DNA from 4 places in the Oceanobacillus sp. B139/18 genome. Region 4 is predicted to be linked to each of the others. Evidence: riboswitches for the same ligand, from Rfam matches in the RefSeq annotation. Region 4 holds a riboswitch; each other region holds the start of a gene.
What was found. A riboswitch is a leader RNA that binds a small molecule or an ion and turns the genes downstream of it on or off. The one in region 4 is predicted to bind S-adenosylmethionine.

Region 1 (4,822 bases), on a different contig from region 4:
AGAAGGAGATACAACTATCGACGCGACCTGTGGAAACGGATATGATACATTATTTTTAAGCCAGACTGTCGGCCCTTCCGGCAAGGTATATGGATTTGATATCCAGGAGCAGGCCATTCAAAATACGAAAGCGACACTTTACGAAAATGACTGTCATAATGTAACCCTTATTCAGGACAGCCATGAAAAGATACATAGCAATATTAAAGAAGAAATTTTTGGCGGCGCTATTTTTAACCTTGGCTATTTGCCAAAAAGCGATAAATCAATAGTCACAAAAGCGCCCTCCACCATCGCCTCGGTTGAAGCGATATTGAAAAAACTGAAAACAAACGGTCTGATCGTTCTGGTTATTTATTATGGACACCCGGGCGGCGGGGAAGAAAAAGAAGCGGTTCTTTCTTACGCTTCACAATTAAATCAAAAAGAATATCAAGTGCTCAGGTACCAATTTATCAATCAGCAAAATCAAGCACCTTTTTTAATTGCTATCGAAAAAAAGAAACGCTCTGCATCATAGAGCGTTTCTTATGCAATTCCTAAAAATAGTAATCGAAAGAATAAATTTAAGAAGTGCCCGGCTGTCATGATAATAAATATAATAAATGAAATCATGAGCACACGGGAGCGAAGTGTCTTATATTTTTTGGGATAGGGAATCCAAATATAAGCTGATACAACCATGAGCGGGACAGAATATAAATATCCAAATAGATAAACCCAGTCGCGCAATGCAGAAAGGTCACCCAGTTCAGGGTCTTGCAGGCTGTTCAACTGATTCATATATCCGGCTGCAAAAATAATAGTTAGCAAAATAAAATAACCAAATGTTGTCAGACGCAGCCATTTTTGCTCATCGCTTATCAGTATATAGACACCGATAAAAAATAAAATCCCTATTACAATTTGAATCAACATGAAAGTACAACCCCATTTTTAACGATAAATCAGTTCTCTGCGCCACATGCAAAACTTTCTCTCTCTGTAAAAGTCCGCCTGTTTGTATGGATGTCCCATTATCCATAGCGAGATTAAAACAGATTTATACAATTACTTATTCCAGTTATGACTGGAACATCTGTTACTGCTCCCATTGTCAAATCAACAACGTGGAAATTACTTAGAATAGCATTTCTGTTTATCTCTTTATGTTATTACTATCCTTAAGTAACCAGCTTATTTATTCTACCATAAAAAGATGCGTATCTGTAGAGGATAAAAAGAAATAAATCTACATTCAAACTTATTATCCACATCAAACAAATGACTTAGAATATATGCCTACAATTAGGAGATTACGATAGGAATAACAAGTCTTTCTCCTTCATTCAGTACTAAAATCAACTCATTTAGAACTGCCTTTCCAGATAATATTTCCTTTGATATACTTTAATCAATATGACTGAGTTGGAGGAATACAAATGATTGAATCATATAAAGGAATAACCCCGTCTATTGATTCTGCCGCATTCATTGCCAAAAATGCAGTAATCAACGGAGACGTGACGATTGAAGAAGAAGCAAGTATTTGGTTTCATACGGTGATTCGCGGTGATGTAGCACCGACAAAAATAGGTAAGCGTACCAATGTCCAGGATCTCTCTATGCTGCATCAAAGTCCTGATATGCCGTTAATTCTTGAAGATGATGTCACTGTTGGACACCAAGTCACCTTGCATTCAGCAATTATACGCCATCATGCGCTGATTGGCATGGGGTCCATTATTTTAGATGGCGCAGAGATCGGGGAGCATGCTTTTGTCGGCGCAGGAAGTCTGGTGCCGCCGGGCAAAAAAATACCGCCCCGCACATTAGCTATGGGTAGGCCGGCTAAAGTGGTTCGTGAATTAACCGATAAAGACTATCAAGAAATGGACCGCATCCGTAAATCCTATGTGGAAAAAGGACAATATTATTTAAAAGAAACAAACATGGGCGGAAATGAGTAAAACCATCCTATTCCAAAGAAAAACGTCAGGCATCTTCAAACACCTGACGTTTTTTTATTTTGCAGTCAACGCTTTTAATTCTTCGACTTTATCTGTTTTTTCCCATGGGAATGTAATATCTGTACGTCCGAAATGGCCGTAAGCAGCTGTGTTTTTAAAGATTGGCCTTCTTAAATCAAGCATGCGGATAATACCTGCCGGACGCAAATCAAAAAGCTCCCGGACTGCTTCCACTAATCTCTCTTCACTGACTTCCCCTGTACCGAACGTATTGATTGAGATAGAAACGGGCTGTGCAACGCCAATCGCATAAGCCAGCTGAACCTCACAAGAATCAGCAAGACCTGCAGCAACAATATTTTTAGCAACATAACGGGCCGCGTATGCAGCAGAACGATCCACTTTCGTTGCATCTTTACCGCTAAAAGCGCCGCCGCCATGTCTGGCATAGCCTCCATAAGTGTCTACAATAATCTTTCTTCCGGTCAAGCCGACATCGCCTTGCGGACCGCCTAAAACAAAGCGCCCGGTCGGGTTAATATAGTACTTTGTTTTTTCATCCAGTAATTCACCGGGTACAACAGCTTCGACAACATGTTTAATAATATCCGCTTCGATTTGTTCATTCGTAATATCCGGATGATGCTGCGCGGAAATGACAACCGTATCTACACGCAGCGGCTGGTTATCTTCACCGTATTCAACGGTTACCTGTGTTTTCCCGTCTGGACGCAGATAGCCGATAATCTCTTCCTTCCGGACATCTGCTAATCTTTTGGATAAACGGTGTGCTAAAGAAATTGGTAAAGGCATCAGCTCTTCAGTTTCATTACATGCATAACCAAACATTAATCCCTGGTCACCGGCACCAATTGCCTCGATTTCTTCTTCGCTTTCTTGTCCTTGTCTTGCTTCCAGCGCAACATCCACACCGCCGGCAATATCAGGAGACTGCTCATCAATAGCAGTCAATACAGCACATGTTTCTGAATCAAAACCATATTTTGCCCGTGTATAGCCAATTCCTTGTACTGTTTCACGTACAATTGCAGGAATATCTACATATGTACTTGTAGAAATCTCTCCGGCAACTAAAACAATTCCAGTTGTAACCGTAGTTTCACAAGCTACTCTGGCATTCGGATCCTTCGAGAGAATCTCATCCAGAATAGCGTCTGAAATTTGGTCAGACATCTTATCCGGATGCCCTTCAGTAACTGACTCAGAAGTAAATAAACGACGATTTGCAGCCATAAGGCTAACTCCCCTTCTCCAATAATGTTACGGAACTCTATTTCAATATAAATTTATCATTCCACCCAATGTGGTTTCATTTTTTAGAGGATATTTAAAAAGTCTCCTAAAAACAAAAAAACCTCTCCTTCAAAATATATGAGGAAAGGAAAACTTATTGGCCTTTCGCTCTTATTGTTCAAGGAATGATCCTTGCATCAGGTTAGCACCTTTCACTTCAAGTGAGGTTGCTGGGCTTCATCGGGACTGTCCCTCCACCATCTCCAAATAAGAGTATCCGTTCAATATTTAGATTAACGAAACAAGCCTCTCCTGTCAACCTTATTATCATTTGTGACAGAAAAAATAATTTTTCATAAATTAGTATGGACTATTATATTTAATGTGTTATACTAATAAACATATTTCAAGATAAAATCAATTCTAAACCATTAATTAAGGAGTGAATAATTGCTTTATGAAAATATTGCGGAGAAGTATACTGGAGGAGCTCACTTTAACTAATATTTACAGCAACTATTCTGTTGGCCAGCTTATTGAAAAAATTATTCATCGTGATGAAGCAAAATTAACATCTACTGGCGCGGTCCGTGCCACCACTGGAAAATACACGGGACGTTCTCCAAAAGATAAATTTATTGTAAAAGATGCTTTGTCAGCGGATAAGGTAGACTGGGGAAATGTTAATCAGCCTATTGAAGAGGAAGTCTTTAATCAGCTGCTGGGCAAAGTGATTGCCTATCTAGATAACCAAGAGGAAATTTTTCACCTGCAAGCTTATGCGGGTGCGGATGAAAAATACAAACTGCCTATTCAGGTAATCAATGAATACGCTTGGCATAATTTATTCGCAAGACAATTATTTATTCCTGTTGAAAAAGACATGGAGCAATTACATGAAGCTGATTTTACAGTAATCTCCGCTCCCGGTTTTAAAGCAGACCCGGAAGTTGACGGTACAAACTCCGAGGCTTTTGTTCTCATTTCCTTTGAACAGCGCATTGTGCTTATCGGCGGAACAGAATATGCTGGAGAGATAAAAAAATCTATCTTCTCTGTAGCTAATTTCCTGCTCCCTGAGCAAAATGTTCTGTCCATGCATTGCTCCTCTAACGTTGGAGATGAAGGCGATGTTGCTTTATTTTTCGGGTTATCCGGAACTGGAAAGACCACACTTTCAGCTGACATTGACAGAAGATTAATCGGTGATGATGAGCATGGCTGGAGTGACGAGGGTGTCTTTAATATTGAAGGCGGCTGCTATGCAAAATGCATTAATTTATCCGCAGAAAAAGAACCGCAAATCTTTGATGCGATCCGCTACGGATCTGTTCTGGAAAATGTCGCCTTGGATGAAGATACACGCGTCCCGGATTATGATGATACTTCGTTAACAGAAAATACACGGGCAGCTTATCCATTAGAAAATATTGATAACAGCTTAGAGCCAAGTGTGGCTGGACATCCAAATACAATTATTTTCCTGACCGCAGATGCTTCCGGTACTTTGCCGCCAATCAGTAAATTGACAAAAGAGCAGGCAATGTATCATTTCTTAAGCGGATACACGAGCAAACTGGCTGGTACAGAACGTGGTGTAACTAAGCCTGTAGCTACAT
Region 2 (4,822 bases), on a different contig from region 4:
TCCGAATGTTTATCCATTCGGAGCGGCAATGTCTTCATTCCGCGAACAACCAGCCAGGCATCAAACGGCGAAAGCACACCGCCAATATCCTTTTGCGTCGTTGCTGCGATTTGCTCCATTAATTCGTTATTTCCTGCGGCGATGCCCGCAATCACATCACCATGACCGCTTAAATATTTTGTCGCGCTATGCACTACCACATCTGCCCCCAATTCCAACGGACGCTGCAGGTACGGTGTAGAAAATGTATTATCCACCACAACTAAAATATTATGCCGCTTAGCAATATCAATCACTAATTTCAAATCAATTACTTCCATTGTCGGGTTAATCGGCGTCTCAATATAAAATACCTTTGTTTCTGGCCTGATTTTTCCCTCTATACTTTCCGCATCTGTCATAGCTATATAATCTGTCTGGATATTATATTTTTTATCCATCATCGACAACAGTCCAAAGGTACAGCCGTATAGTCCGGACGAGCAAATAATATGGTCATTTGCTTTGGTGAGTGCAATCAAAACGGCAGATATGGCAGCCATCCCCGAGGCAAATGCCAGTCCTTTTTCAGCCTTTTCCAATGCGGCCAGCTTTTGTTCCAGTATTTGCACGGTCGGATTACTGACACGCGTATAGACATGTCCTTCTTCCTCTCCGGCAAAACGTGCCTCCCCCTGCTCCGCTGTGTCAAAGGTAAATGTAGATGTTTGAAAAATGGGCGGTGTTAAACTGCCAAGCAGCTCTTTGGAATCGTACCCTTCGTGAATCATTGCTGTTTCCATATGTTTAAACTTTTTGCTCATTTATATTCTCCCCGATCCTGATAAAGGTAATAATTCAGATAAGTCTCTCTCTTTATGATAAAGTATTCCTGTGCTGTTGGAAATGTTTCCGGCTCAAAAAAATATCTAATATTTCGTACAAAGAAAACAAAGCTCCCGCTCCATGAAGCTTCGTTTTACGGAATACATTATTTAAAAGTTATTGCTTCCTGCCTCATAAAGTTTTAATATTGGTTTTAGTTTAATTTTTTCAGAAGGCAGGAATGGATAATGGAGGATAAATCTTTACAACAGGGAGCGGTTATTACCTTTGCTGCTTATTTATTATGGGGAATCTTTCCAATCTATTGGAAGTTTCTTGAACATGTTCCAGCTGGCGAAGTACTAGCCCACCGGATTGTCTGGAGCTTAATTTTCATGATTTTTTTAGTACTGGTGACAGGTAATTGGCGTGAACTGATTGAAACGGTCCACGAGCTGAAAAAAGATAAAAAGAAAACCATCGCTATCATTACAGCTTCCATCGTTATATCTATTAACTGGTTTCTATTTATTTTTTCGGTTCAGCATGGACATGTGCTGCAGGCCAGCTTAGGGTACTATATCAATCCTTTGATCAGCATTTTATTAGCGGTATTTGTATTGAAAGAAAAGACAACGAAAGGACAGGTCTTATCGTTCATCCTTGCCGGTATCGGCGTACTTTATTTAACACTGAGCTATGGTGTGTTCCCTTGGATTTCGCTGTTATTGGCCATCACCTTTGGCTTTTATGGATTGATTAAAAAAACACTCCATCTGCATGCAATGTATGGACTTACTATTGAAACACTTGTAGTGGCTCCGATTGCTCTATTGTATTTACTATTTGTTCCGTCAGAAGGATCTTTTACTTTTTCTCCTTTGTTTACATCGGACAATCTTTTACTTATAGGCGCGGGGGGTGTTACAGCAATACCTTTACTGCTGTTTGCTGCAGGGGCCAAACGGATTCCATTGGCAATGGTTGGCTTTTTACAATATGTGGCACCGACAATTATGTTCTTTCTGGGGGTATTTCTATATAATGAAACCTTTACGGTACATCATATGATTACCTTTGCTTTGATTTGGGCTGCACTTATTATCTATATGGCCAGTATTTACCGGGATGCACCGCGGAGAAAAAGAAGAAAGGCATAGTTTTCAGCCAGTAACGGCCCGGTTCGTCCAAAGGCCTTTAGGTCATACTTTTGTGATAATTCCTTCAGTAAGGATGAAAGAAATCCCCGCTGAAGGAAGATTCACTTTATTTCATCTATTAATCCCTAGTAAAACACTTGACTTTTAACCTGTAAAACTATATACTCGCAAGTAATTTCAAAATATTTAGCAGAATCTCTTATGAAGAGCGGCGGAGGGAATAGGCCCTGTGAAGCCCGGCAACTTGAACATTCAGGTGCTCCATCCTACAGATATATCATCTGAAAGATAAGAGAGGGTTCTAAGTCAGTTATCAGAGCTCTCTTCATTATAGAAGAGAGCTTTTTTCAGGTAAAAGAGTGTTTTCAATAAAAAGGGAGGAAATACAATGTCAAACTATCCAGTACAGCAAGACGAAACGATTTTGTTACACGGGGGGCAGGTTCCAGACCCGACAACCGGAGCACGTGCTGTTCCAATCTATCAAACAACCTCTTATGTTTTTCGTGATACAGAGCATGCACAAAACTTATTTGGATTAGCAGAGCCAGGTAATATCTATACTCGAATTATGAATCCGACGGTAGATACATTTGAGCAGCGGATTGCACAATTAGAAGACGGAGTCGGTGCTTTAGGTCTAGCTTCCGGGATGGCAGCTATTACGATGGCGATTTTAAATATCACCCGTGCCGGTGATGAGATTATCGCGGACAGCAATCTATATGGCGGGACGTATAACTTATTTGCCAACACGCTCCCCCGTTATGGAATCAATGTAAAATTTGTAGATGGAACTGACCCGGATGCTATTGAGGCTGCAATTACAGATAAAACAAAAGCAATTTTTGGAGAAATCATCACTAATCCAAGTTTATATGTTTTTGATGTCGAAACGGTGGCTGATATTGCTCATAATCATCGCATTCCTTTAATTATTGATAATACATTTGCCCCTTATTTTGCCAAGCCGTTAACCTGGGGTGCGGATATTGTGGTTCACTCCGCCACGAAATGGATTGGCGGACATGGCACAACCATCGGCGGTGTCGTTGTCGACAGCGGCAGATTTGATTGGAATAATGATAAATTCCCTGATTTTATCGAGCCGGATGAGAGCTATAATGGCTTAAAATATGCGGATTTAGGTCCTGCTGCATTCATTACCAAGCTGCGCGTCCAATTATTACGTGACATCGGACCTGCGCTTAGTCCGCAAAATGCCTTTTTATTACTGCAAGGCCTGGAAACTTTACACTTACGCATCAGGAAGCATAGCGAAAATGCAGAAAAAATAGCAGCTTACCTGGAAAATCACCCTGCTGTAGAATGGATCAACTACCCGGGGCTGGAATCACATCCCTCCCATCAGCTTGCTAAAAAATACTTAAAGGGCGGTTTTGGGTCAGTTATTACATTTGGTATTGAAGGCGGACGAGAAGCAGGCCGTACTCTAATCGATAATGTGCAGCTCTGGTCTCATGTCGCCAATGTGGGGGATGCCAAATCGCTTATTATCCACCCTGCTTCTACAACCCATCAGCAATTGACAGATGAGGACTTGGCAAAAAGCGGTACAACGGAAGAATTGGTCCGTTTATCCATTGGTTTAGAGTCATTTGACGATATTGTAGCTGACTTGGATCAAGCCATTGATAAAGCAACAGGAAAATCACAGGGCAATCAAAAATCAGCCGAGGAAATAGCAGTGCAAAATTTACTTCAATCCCCATTTGACCGCAGCGAAGGTGTCCGCAAAAAGCGGATTATTACTGTCGGCATCGCGGACGAAGAAATTGTTCCTCTCTATAAATTAGGCTATGAGGTAATTCCTGCGGCAGATATCGATGAAGTGACAACAGATATATTAACAGGAGCTGATGCAATATGGCTGCAGGAAGGTAAACAGACACCAGAAGAAAACGCAGCTTATCAGGGCACGATTTTATTCACAGCTTCTGCTCCTGAAGTATCATCTGAAGTGTTTATTCTTTCGACCGTTCAGCCGGCGCAATTTGCTCTTGAATTACGCAGCTCCGGACGTTAAATACAAAAATAACATCCTTCCCCGCCTTTCTTTTATAGAACATTTCCATGTTTTATTGTTAAGAAAGGCGGGTAATTTTATCATGGAGAAAAACAACACTCCCACTGATTGATGTTTCGTTTTATGTTATACTATAATGTGGTTACGTCTTCTAGCTTAAAAATTAGAAGGCGTTTTTCATTTAATCTGTTTAGTATTGATTATCCTTGATTAAAATAAGACTATAAGAAGACGCATATATTCTATGAAACTTTACCAATCCATTTTGCAAATACACATATAACAAATTTAATTTCCTTTTCGTATTCTTAGGTAATTTTATTTGTTCCAACATAAACTAGAAGAAAAGAACACGTAGGTGTGATGATGAAAATGACGAAAAAGAAATGGTTTATTCTCATTAGCTCCACTCTGATTACCGCTATTGCTGTTTTTGCAATTTTACAGCTGCCCTATTTTCAATTAAACTCGGAACAACGGGAAAAAGAAGAAGCATTAAGAGAACAAATTACGCCTGAAGAAACAGAAAATGAGGAAGAAACACCCGAAGAGAGCGAAGAGGTTATGGGGGACGTTGAAGAGCAGGAAAATACTCCAATCGCTGTCGACGAAGATTTAGAAAATACATTTGAATTTGCTTCGGAGGAAGATGTAGATATTGTGGCACTCGGAGACTCCCTGACGCAAGGGGTAGGGGACGATACAGATCAGGGAGGGTATGTCGGGATATTAGACAGAACACTCCAGGTTCTTGATACCAACGTTCATTTTCAAAATTTCGGAAAGCGCGGAAACCGAACGGACCAGCTGC
Region 3 (4,822 bases), on a different contig from region 4:
CTGGAATTTCAATTCCCGGAGCAACAGAAGTTTTTTCGATGATTTCCTGAACATCTGCGTTGTTTGAGATATCTTCATTGATGAAAAACATCAATTCAGGTTCAATCAAGGGAGAGAATAAATGGGATAGGGCATACTCAGCATCTCCCTGTAACACTTGTGATGTCAGAATGGTTCCGTAGGCAGGCTCGTGTGTATCAGCAATTGCCTGTGTTTCTTTGCTGGTCATACTGATTTTATAGCCCGCGACCGAATCACCCTCCTGAACACGTTTGTTAATAAACGCATGCTGCACTTGATATGCTTCGTCTTCGCTGATTGTATAGTTTTCACGAATAAATGAAACGGGCTTATGCGCCTCGTAAGCTGTTTCGATATGTGCTAAAATTTCGGGAATAACGCTCATGCTTAAAATCTCCTTATAGCTTTTTCATAATATTATATGATTATGATGAAAGAAAAGAGCGTCTCCGTCAAGAGGCCGCTCTGTATATATACTTAGTTATCAGCAGCAATTTTCAATGTGAGCTGCTTTACTTCTTCTATTGTCTTAGCTCCAGATAATGCCATCGATACAGCAACTTCTTGCGCAAGGTTAGCGAATATCTTCTGAACGCCTGCTTCTCCCTGAAGTGCAAGCGCGTAGGTATACGGACGCCCAAATAAAATCGCATCTGCGCCAAGCGCCAGGGCTTTGATGACATCTGCTCCCCGGCGGATGCCGCTATCAAGCAGCAAGGGGAAATCTGGACCAACAGCTTCGCGTATAGCTGGTAATGCTTCCAGACTTGGTATGATTCCGTCCATTTGTCTGCCGCCATGATTGGAGACAATAATCCCGTCTATTCCGGCTTTTATTGCTTGTTTTGCATCTTCAGGATGAAGGATGCCTTTTAGAAAAATTGGCAGCTTCGTACGTTGACGTAATGCCGTTATATTGTCCCAATGAAGGGATGGGTGATGAAGGTTTTCAATAATTGATTCAACTTCATCCTGTCCATCCTTTAAGCCTTCTTGAAATGCAGGATCCTGGACATAGTTTGCTTTTCCATACCCTTTTTTCAATGGGGAGTACTGATGCCTCATATCATCTTCACGCCACCCGAGAATCATAGTATCCACGGTGACCACTATCGCTTCATATCCGGCTTTTTCTGCGCGTTCTGCCATACTGTAGGAAATAGCATCATTATTGGACCAGTATAATTGAAACCATTTTGGTCCATGAGGAACAGCTTCCGAGACTTCTTCGATAGATCTTGCTGTAACAGTGCTTTGAATGTATGGAATATTCATCGAAGCCGCAACATTTGCAATGGCAAAGTCAGGTTCTTCATGAACCATTTTTAAATGTCCTATCGGAGCGACCATTAATGGGGAAGCATATTCTTTTCCTAAAATACGTATAGATGTGTCCACTTCGGAGACATTACGTAAAAACCTGGGAATAATCGAATATTTCTCAAAGGCTTCTCTGTTTTTTCTTAACGTTTCTTCCCCGCCGGCACCAGAGCGGATGTGGCCAAATACTTCTGCCGGCAGGGCATGCTTTGCTGCAGCTTCAAGCTGTGCAGTGCCAATTGGAAAGGAATCTTGTATGGTTATATGCTCTAAGAAAGAGCTTTTCTTGGATGAGGTTGTCATATTTTTTCCTCCAATTAATCTTTTTTCAATCGTTCGGCGAGTCGGTTTCCAAGAGACTGAAGACCTTGAACGATAATAACGAGCATAATAACCGTAACGTACATGACGTCTGTTTCATAACGCAAGTGTCCAAATCGGTAAGCTAAGTCACCCAGGCCTCCAGCGCCGACTAATCCGGCCATAGCAGTTGCCCCGATAAGGCTGATTGTTGCGATGGTTAATGCAAGAACAATGGCTGGTCTCGCTTCACGCAGCATCACATTCCAAATAATTTGATGTGTCTTTACTCCCATCGCTCGATATGCTTCGATAACACCTTGGTTGACCTCTAACAGGGAGGATTCAATCAGTCTGGCGATATAAGGAGCTGCATTGACAACGAGCGGCACAATAACTCCTTTTACACCAATGGTTACACCTACAATCAATTTGGTGAAAGGAAGCATAAAGAATAAAAGAATAATAAATGGAATGGACCGGATGACGTTAATCAGCAGGTTTAAAGACTGATAAACAAACTTATTTTGCAAGGGTTGTCCCGGACGTGTCAAAACTAATAGAATAGCTAAAATAACGCCGATAATAACAGCGAAAAACAAAGAGATTAAAACCATTTGAAGAGTTTCTATTATGGCATCATAAAACTCTGAACCCCATTGATCAATAAATGCCTGCATGTTAATTCACCCCCAATTCTTCTACTTCTACGCCTTGTTCTTTTAAGAAGGAGAGAGAATGTTCTACTTGATGCTCACTGCCAATCAAATGAACGACAAGGTTGCCGACAATGCCATTTTTTAATTCGATAATATTGGCAGTCAGAATATTCGGCTCTACATAAAATTGCTGTGTTACCTTAGACAACAGCGGCTGACCTGTATTTTCACCAAGGAAGGTTAAACGAATTACTTTGCCTTCTAAATTCAATTCATCAATTAAACGATCCGATAATTTTCGTTGTGAAATGGTATTTAAGAACTTTTTAGTCGTCGGCTGTTTAGGTTTTGTAAATAGTTCTATCGTCGAACCTTGTTCAATGAGGTTTCCGTTTTCAATAACATAGACATAATCGCATATTTTTTGGATAACGTTCATTTCGTGCGTGATTAATAGTATTGTGATCCCAAGCTCTGCATTAATTTTTAATAATAGTTCGAGAATGGAATTTGTCGTTTCTGGGTCGAGTGCGCTGGTTGCCTCATCGCTCAGGAGGACCTGTGGCTCCTGTGACAGCGCCCTGGCAATAGCGACACGCTGCTTTTGACCGCCGGAAAGCTGGGAAGGATAAGCATCTTTTTTCTCAGATAAATCGACAATATCTAAGTATTTCATGACTCTTTCCTTAACCTCTGCCTTCGGTACGCCGAGTAATTTTAATGGAATCGCAATGTTATCATAGACACTGGCAGTCCTTAATAAATTAAAATGCTGAAAAATCATGCCGACCTTTTGTCTTGTTTGCCGGAGCTTTTCTTTTGACAGCTTCGTTAAGTCGGTTCCATCAATCCAAACCTTTCCTTTCGAAGGAGACTCCAGTAAATTGACACAGCGAATTAATGTACTTTTTCCTGCACCGCTGTAGCCGATTACGCCATGGATTTCTCCTTTATTGACAGAAATCGACACATCGTCCAGTGCAGTAACATCCTTTCCTTTTTTGGAGGGGAAAACTTTTGTGACATTCTCTAATTTGATCATCTGCTGTTTTTCCTGCCTTTCTATCATTATGCTGCAGTTGATAGGTAATATTGTTTGCAGCTGTCTTGTCAGAATCGATACAATTTCTAAAAAAGAGCCTCTCTAGGGTAAGAGAGGCTCGAAAATGTAATCTTATTTTCTGCTCTCATCTTTCAAGACGGGTGTCTTGCTGGAATTAGCACCTTTTTAAGGTTGCCGAGCTTCAACGGGCCAGTCCCTCAGCTGCTCTGGATAAGAGGTGTGGTAGCAATTGAATTGTATTCTTTAAAAGTATCTTATTTTACAAGTTTCGTCAATATTTATTTTTGAAACAGCTGCAGTTTCTCAATACGTCGAATAGCTTCACGAATACGATCCTCTTCTACGAGTAATCCGACGCGTATATAACCTTCTCCATTCTTTCCGAAACCATTCCCGGCTGCAACGGCTACATCCGCCTCTTGTAATAAATAATCAGCAAATGTTTCACTTGTAAATGCCGCTGGTACAGGGAGCCAGGCAAAGAAAGAGCCTTTCGGTGCAGTGACTTCCCAGCCGATACGTCTGCATTCTTCTATGAGAACATCTCTGCGCTGTTCATAGCGTTCCACAAGCGAGGTGACACAGCTTTGGTCCCCTAATAATGCTTCCGCAGCTGCCTTTTGAATAGCTGGGAAAAGACTGACAAATAAATGGTCCTGCAGAATATTAATCGCTTCGATCATATCTTTGTTGCCAGCAGCAAAACCGACTCGCCAGCCGGCCATATTATAGGTTTTGGAAAGGGTGTACAGCTCAACGCCGACATCTTTCGCTCCTTTTGTCTGTAGGAAGCTTATTGGCTGATAGCCGTCGAAACCGATGGCTCCATAAGCGAAATCATGAACAACACCGATATCATTTTCCTTCGCTAACGCAACGGTATCTTCAAAAAATTCTTTCGTTGCGACACCTCCGGTCGGGTTGTTTGGATAGTTGAGATATAATAGCTTGGCAAGTTTCTTTTGTTCCGGCGTCAGGGCAGCATAATCTGGTAAAAAATTGTTTTCCTCTAATAATGGAAACGTGTCATAAGTAACGTCTGCTAATGAAACACTGGACAAATAATCTGGATATCCAGGGTCTGGCAAGAGCATTAATTCGCCTTCATCCATAACAGCTAAAGGGAGTTCTACCAAGCCAATTTTACTTCCGAACAAAATAGCAATTTCTGAAGCAGGATCTAAATCGACATTATATTCTCTTTTATAAAACTGTGCTGCAGCCCCTTTTAATTCATCGGTACCGCGGAAAGGGGAATATTTATGGGCAGCCGGATTTTCGGCGCTTTCCTGAAGTGTACGGATAATATGCGGCGGTGTCGGCTGATCCGGGTTGCCTTGTCCGAGATTGATAATATCTCTTCCTTCTTCCAGGGCTGCAGCGACTTTGCCGGCAAGGGATGCAAAAAATTGAGCAGGAAGCTTTTCTACACGACGGGATAACTTCATCATCTATCGAC
Region 4 (4,822 bases):
TCTTCCATTCGATCTGCAATTTGTTCAGGTGTTCCGATAAATTTCACCGTACCATTGCCGAGTCCATGATTTTTAACAGCTTCCCGCAGTGTCCATTTCTTATTAGGATCTTTTGTATACATATCCAGATTTCCCTGTACTGCTTCTGTCTGTATATCTTCAATATACTGATCCGGATTATATTTTGAAAAATCGATTCCTGTATGGCCGGAAAGGAGAGACGCAGTTCCTTCGTAGCTGACGTGGTCTGTTAAATCTTCATACTTTGCCAGCGCTTCTTCTTCCGTTGACCCAATGATTGGCAAAATCATAGGAAAAACAAATATATCTTGCCGATTTCTGCCCTGTTCCTCTGTTCGTTTCCGAATATCTGCAACATAGGCCTTTAACGCATCCAAGGAATGATTTTTAGTAAAAACCGCCTCTGCATGTTTCGCTGCAAAATCTCTTCCTTTTGGTGAAGCTCCTGCTTGGAATAAAACAGGCGTACGCTGCGGAGAAGGTTCAACCAAATGCGGACCAGGTACATTGAAAAATTCACCTTCATGATTAATCAAACGAACCTTATCCGGCTGTGCAAATGTATCCTTTGCGCCATCATGAACAACAGCATTGTCATCCCAGCTGTGTTCCCAAAGTTTATAAACGACTTCGAGAAATTCATCTGCACGGTCATAGCGCTGTTCCTTAGGAAGACGGCTGGAAAGGCCAAGATTGACTGCCTCGCTTTCTAAATAAGAAGTCACCACATTCCAGGCAACTCTTCCATTCGTTAAATGATCCAGTGTAGATAGCTGCCTTGCGAGTGCGTATGGTTGTGCATATGTAGCAGAAATTGTTGGCGCAAAGCCGAGATTTTCAGTGACAGCCGCCATAGCAGAAATCGGAATCAATGGATCATGAGCCGGAAGCTGTACAGCATGCCGGACAGCTGCTTCATGACTATTTTCATATACACTGTAGGTTCCAAGCACATCAGCAATAAACATGGCATCAAATTTACCGCGTTCCAGGATTTTTGCTGTTTCTATCCAATATGACAGGTCATTATGTTTTGTCCCCTCGTCCTTTTCATGCTTCCATAATCCTGTCGAGTGAGGGGAAGGTGAATTTTGAATAAATCCATTCAGGTGAATTTGTTTTGTCATCGTTTCGATAAGCTCCTTTTCTCATAAATTTTCATCTTGACCGCTTCACCAAAATCTATAATTGACTATCTCTCATTTGATGCAGTCAGCCATTGATTTTGGTATCGGCCCTTACTTCTGAATTGCTGATTACTTAAGATTCATCGAAAGCATTTAAGGCATTCACACTATGTGCCACTGCGGACCCGGCTTTTAAAGCTGCTGCCACAAAAATCGCTTCTGATATTTCCTCTAGGCTGGATCCTGTTTTTTTGGCGTTTTTCGTATGCAGATCAATGCAATACGGGCAGCCTGTGGTATGTGCTGATGCCACCGCGATAAGCTCTTTCTCCTTTTCGGTCAATTTGCCTGCTTTGATAGATTTATGATCAAAAGCAGCAAATGCCTTGAATGTATCCGCATCAATGTCACCAAATTCGGTTAATCTATTAAAATAGGATGCTTTGTACAGCTCGTCTTTTTCCTCTTCATCAAACGCATTTAGCGCATTCACACCATGAGCAACCGCTGAACCAGCCTTTAGAGCTGTTGCAACAAAAATGGCCTCTGTTACTTCCTCTTTATCAGCGTTATTTTTTTTAGCATTCCCCACATGTAAATCAATGCAGTACGGGCACCCCGTAATGTGCGCTACGGCTACCGCAATTAATTCCTTTAATTTAACTGATAATTCACCCTCAGCTAATGCTTTATCGTTAAAAGCAAAAAAAGTTTGAAACGCTTCCGGTGCATATTCTTTTAATTCTGTTATCCGGTTAAAATAAGATTTTTGATATAAACTATCTGTTTTAGTCAATGAAATCTCTCCTCATACATTTAAAATTTTGGTTTGTCATACAGTGAAACTTCAATTAGTGAAGGTTTTTCGACGCACAACTCTTTATAATAGGACGGTTAATCGCAAAAGCTCTTCGATGGGACGAGTAATCGCAGTCCCAGTCCCAGTTTCAGTCCTAGGACATCGTGAACCTGGTCTGTTTCCTTTGCCCACTGATTTGTGCTGCGATAAAATCATACAAATTGTAAATCCATCTCGTTAATTTTCTTACAGCCACCATAATAATTAAACTTTACCTATCTAATTACTCGGTTTTAAGCCATGCTTGCCCCTTTGAAATTATTCCCTCCCTACCCTTGTTTAAAAATGAAAAAACCCCTTTTCCAGGAGAAGAGGGTTTCTTTACACACTGCCTTATCTCTCAAGTGAAAACTTGCTGGAATTAGCACCATTTTACTGCGTTTCCAGTAATGGTTGCTGCGGGATTATAGGACCAGTTCCTCCCCCGGCTCTTGATAAGGAATTACATTATTTAGTTTTTTAAGATTTCTTCATATGTTATCGAATTCTAAAAAATATGTCAAGTGGAAATTTTAATTTAATGAAGCGTTTCTTGATCAAAATCTATTGATAATATTAGCAGATATCTTTTTGCTGTAAGCGGCGACTGGTTGTTTTATCACATGTAATTATATTTTCCTGCTATAGAGTACGATGCTAAATCGATTGAGCAGCTTTTTTCATCGTGTCCTTAAAATTCATCATTTAGTTTACATAATACAATTATGGTGAATTAATGTTTTTTTGTTTTCAGTAAAAACGCTTAGACCACATTCTAGCCTAAGCGTTTCCATTATTTGTTTACACTGGGTAAACCCCATGTTTTCTCTCGGTAAATTGCTTTTTCTTATTCTGATAAATGGTGAAACGTCTTGTCAGCTCGTTCCGAAGATGATCTGGATCAATGATATCATCAATAATCATTTCGGAAGCTAAGCGGTAAATATCAATGTTCTCTTTATAGGCGGCCTGCTTTTCTGCGATATATGCCTCCCTTTCTTCTTCTGGAAGCTGAGCGATTTTATTTGCTTCTACTGCATTCACTGCTGCTTCCGGTCCCATAACAGCAATCTGTGCATTTGGAAAGGCTAAACAGCAATCCGGATCGAAAGCCGGCCCTGACATCGCGTATAGACCAGCTCCATAAGCCTTTCGGACAATAACAGAAATTTTAGGTACCGTTACCTCACTCATTGCAAACAGCATTTTGGCTCCATGGCGAATAATTCCCTGCTTCTCCACTCTTGTTCCAATCATAAATCCTGGTACATCCGTTAAGAACAGCAGCGGAATTTCAAACGCATCACATAATTGGATAAATTTTGTTGCTTTATCTGCTGAATCCGTAAAAAGAACGCCTCCTTTTACACGTGGCTGATTAGCAATGATTCCTATACTTTGACCGTTGATACGGGCCAGCCCAGTAATTAATTCTGGAGCAAACCGCTTTTTTATTTCACAAAAACTGCCTTCATCAATTGTACGGTCAATCAGTTCATACATATCAAAAGCAGCATTTTGATTTTCTGGAATAATTTCGCTGATTGGCTTATCAAAGCTTTTTGGTTCTACAGATGCTGCTTTTTTTGGCTTCTCACGAAAATTAGCAGGAAAATACGTTAAGTACTTCTGTGCAAATTGAATCGCTTCTTCTTCGGTATCTACTAAAACATCGCCTACTCCTGAGGTTGTACAGTGCATCTTTGCTCCGCCCATTTCCTCTAAAGAAACCTTTTCGCCAATGACCTTTTCAGCCATTCGCGGTGAACCTAAATACATCGATGCGTTCCCATCAACCATGACAACAATATCACAAAAGGCCGGAATATAGGCACCGCCGGCAGCGGATGGACCAAACAATAAGCAGATTTGCGGCACTCTTCCTGACAGCTTAATTTGATTATAGAAAATACGTCCCGCTCCTCTTCTTCCCGGGAACATATCTATTTGATCTGTAATTCGGGCACCGGCAGAGTCTACCAGATAAACCATGGGCACCTCCAGCCTCTCAGCCGTCTCTTGAATACGTAAAATTTTCTCCACCGTCCGCTGTCCCCAGCTTCCTGCTTTGACGGTCGAATCATTTGCCATCGCACAAACTGTCTGACCGTTTATTTTTCCTGTTACTGTAACCACGCCGTCTGCCGGCAGGTCTTCATCCATCGCATTGGCAAATAAACCATCCTCAAGTGTCTCATGAGAATCAAAAAGAAGCTGGATTCTTTCTCTAGCAAAAAGCTTGCCCTTTTCAGCATTGCTGTCGTGATACTTTTGTTTTCCTCCCTTTTTTATTTTTTCTATACGCTCCTTAAGTTCTTGATTCACAGGCATATAAGCATTCTCCTTTCCGGCTTTAACTTCCATGGTAATCAGGCTTTCTTTTCTCTTGAAATGCAAGCAATCCTTCTTTTCTGTCCTTTGTCGGTATTAGTTTTACATAAGCTGCATGTTCCAATTGAACCGCTTCATCTATCGAAAGATCCATTCCTTGATTAATCGCTTGTTTAGCCTGCTTCATAGCAATCGGTCCATTTTGGCTTATTTTCCGGGCAATACTTATTGCTTCGTCTTGTAAAAAAGAAGTGGCGACTGACCGCTCAATCAGTCCAATGGCTAATGCATCCTCTGCTGAAATTGTTTTGGCAGTATAAATAAGCAGTTTCGCCTGGCCGATTCCAATTAATCTTGGCAAACGCTGTGTCCCGCCGGCTCCGGGTATAATCGCCAGAGAGGTTTCCGTCAACCCCAGCTTTACATGATTGGCCGCAATGCGCAGGTCACAGGCTAAAGCGATTTCCAGTCCGCCTCCAAAGGCGACGCCATTAATAGCAGCAAT

Region 1: another riboswitch for S-adenosylmethionine. It lies ahead of metK (methionine adenosyltransferase); the one in region 4 lies ahead of ACZSMY_RS05595 (carboxymuconolactone decarboxylase family protein).
Region 2: another riboswitch for S-adenosylmethionine. It lies ahead of ACZSMY_RS15470 (O-acetylhomoserine aminocarboxypropyltransferase/cysteine synthase family protein); the one in region 4 lies ahead of ACZSMY_RS05595 (carboxymuconolactone decarboxylase family protein).
Region 3: another riboswitch for S-adenosylmethionine. It lies ahead of ACZSMY_RS22730 (methionine ABC transporter ATP-binding protein); the one in region 4 lies ahead of ACZSMY_RS05595 (carboxymuconolactone decarboxylase family protein).

Annotation. Positions count from the first base shown of each region.
Region 1 covers NZ_JBVFXI010000003.1:4,723-9,544, forward strand. The annotation lists gene mnmM (tRNA 5-(aminomethyl)-2-thiouridylate-methyltransferase MnmM) at 1-520, shown strand, start outside; gene ACZSMY_RS10465 (hypothetical protein) at 529-918, opposite strand; gene ACZSMY_RS10470 (gamma carbonic anhydrase) at 1,422-1,949, shown strand; gene metK (methionine adenosyltransferase) at 2,004-3,203, opposite strand; SAM riboswitch class I at 3,372-3,477, opposite strand; gene pckA (phosphoenolpyruvate carboxykinase (ATP)) at 3,661-4,822, shown strand, end outside.
Region 2 covers NZ_JBVFXI010000005.1:108,378-113,199, forward strand. The annotation lists gene megL (methionine gamma-lyase) at 1-803, opposite strand, end outside; gene rarD (EamA family transporter RarD) at 1,053-1,964, shown strand; SAM riboswitch class I at 2,161-2,259, shown strand; gene ACZSMY_RS15470 (O-acetylhomoserine aminocarboxypropyltransferase/cysteine synthase family protein) at 2,353-4,011, shown strand; gene ACZSMY_RS15475 (SGNH/GDSL hydrolase family protein) at 4,384-4,822, shown strand, end outside.
Region 3 covers NZ_JBVFXI010000016.1:4,311-9,132, reverse strand. The annotation lists gene ACZSMY_RS22745 (2-keto-4-pentenoate hydratase) at 1-406, opposite strand, end outside; gene ACZSMY_RS22740 (alpha-hydroxy-acid oxidizing protein) at 499-1,644, opposite strand; gene ACZSMY_RS22735 (methionine ABC transporter permease) at 1,659-2,327, opposite strand; gene ACZSMY_RS22730 (methionine ABC transporter ATP-binding protein) at 2,323-3,342, opposite strand; SAM riboswitch class I at 3,485-3,580, opposite strand; gene ACZSMY_RS22725 (aminotransferase class I/II-fold pyridoxal phosphate-dependent enzyme) at 3,642-4,811, opposite strand.
Region 4 covers NZ_JBVFXI010000001.1:1,142,377-1,147,198, forward strand. The annotation lists gene ACZSMY_RS05590 (LLM class flavin-dependent oxidoreductase) at 1-1,148, opposite strand, end outside; gene ACZSMY_RS05595 (carboxymuconolactone decarboxylase family protein) at 1,282-1,950, opposite strand; SAM riboswitch class I at 2,338-2,448, opposite strand; gene ACZSMY_RS05600 (acyl-CoA carboxylase subunit beta) at 2,788-4,317, opposite strand; gene ACZSMY_RS05605 (enoyl-CoA hydratase) at 4,340-4,822, opposite strand, start outside.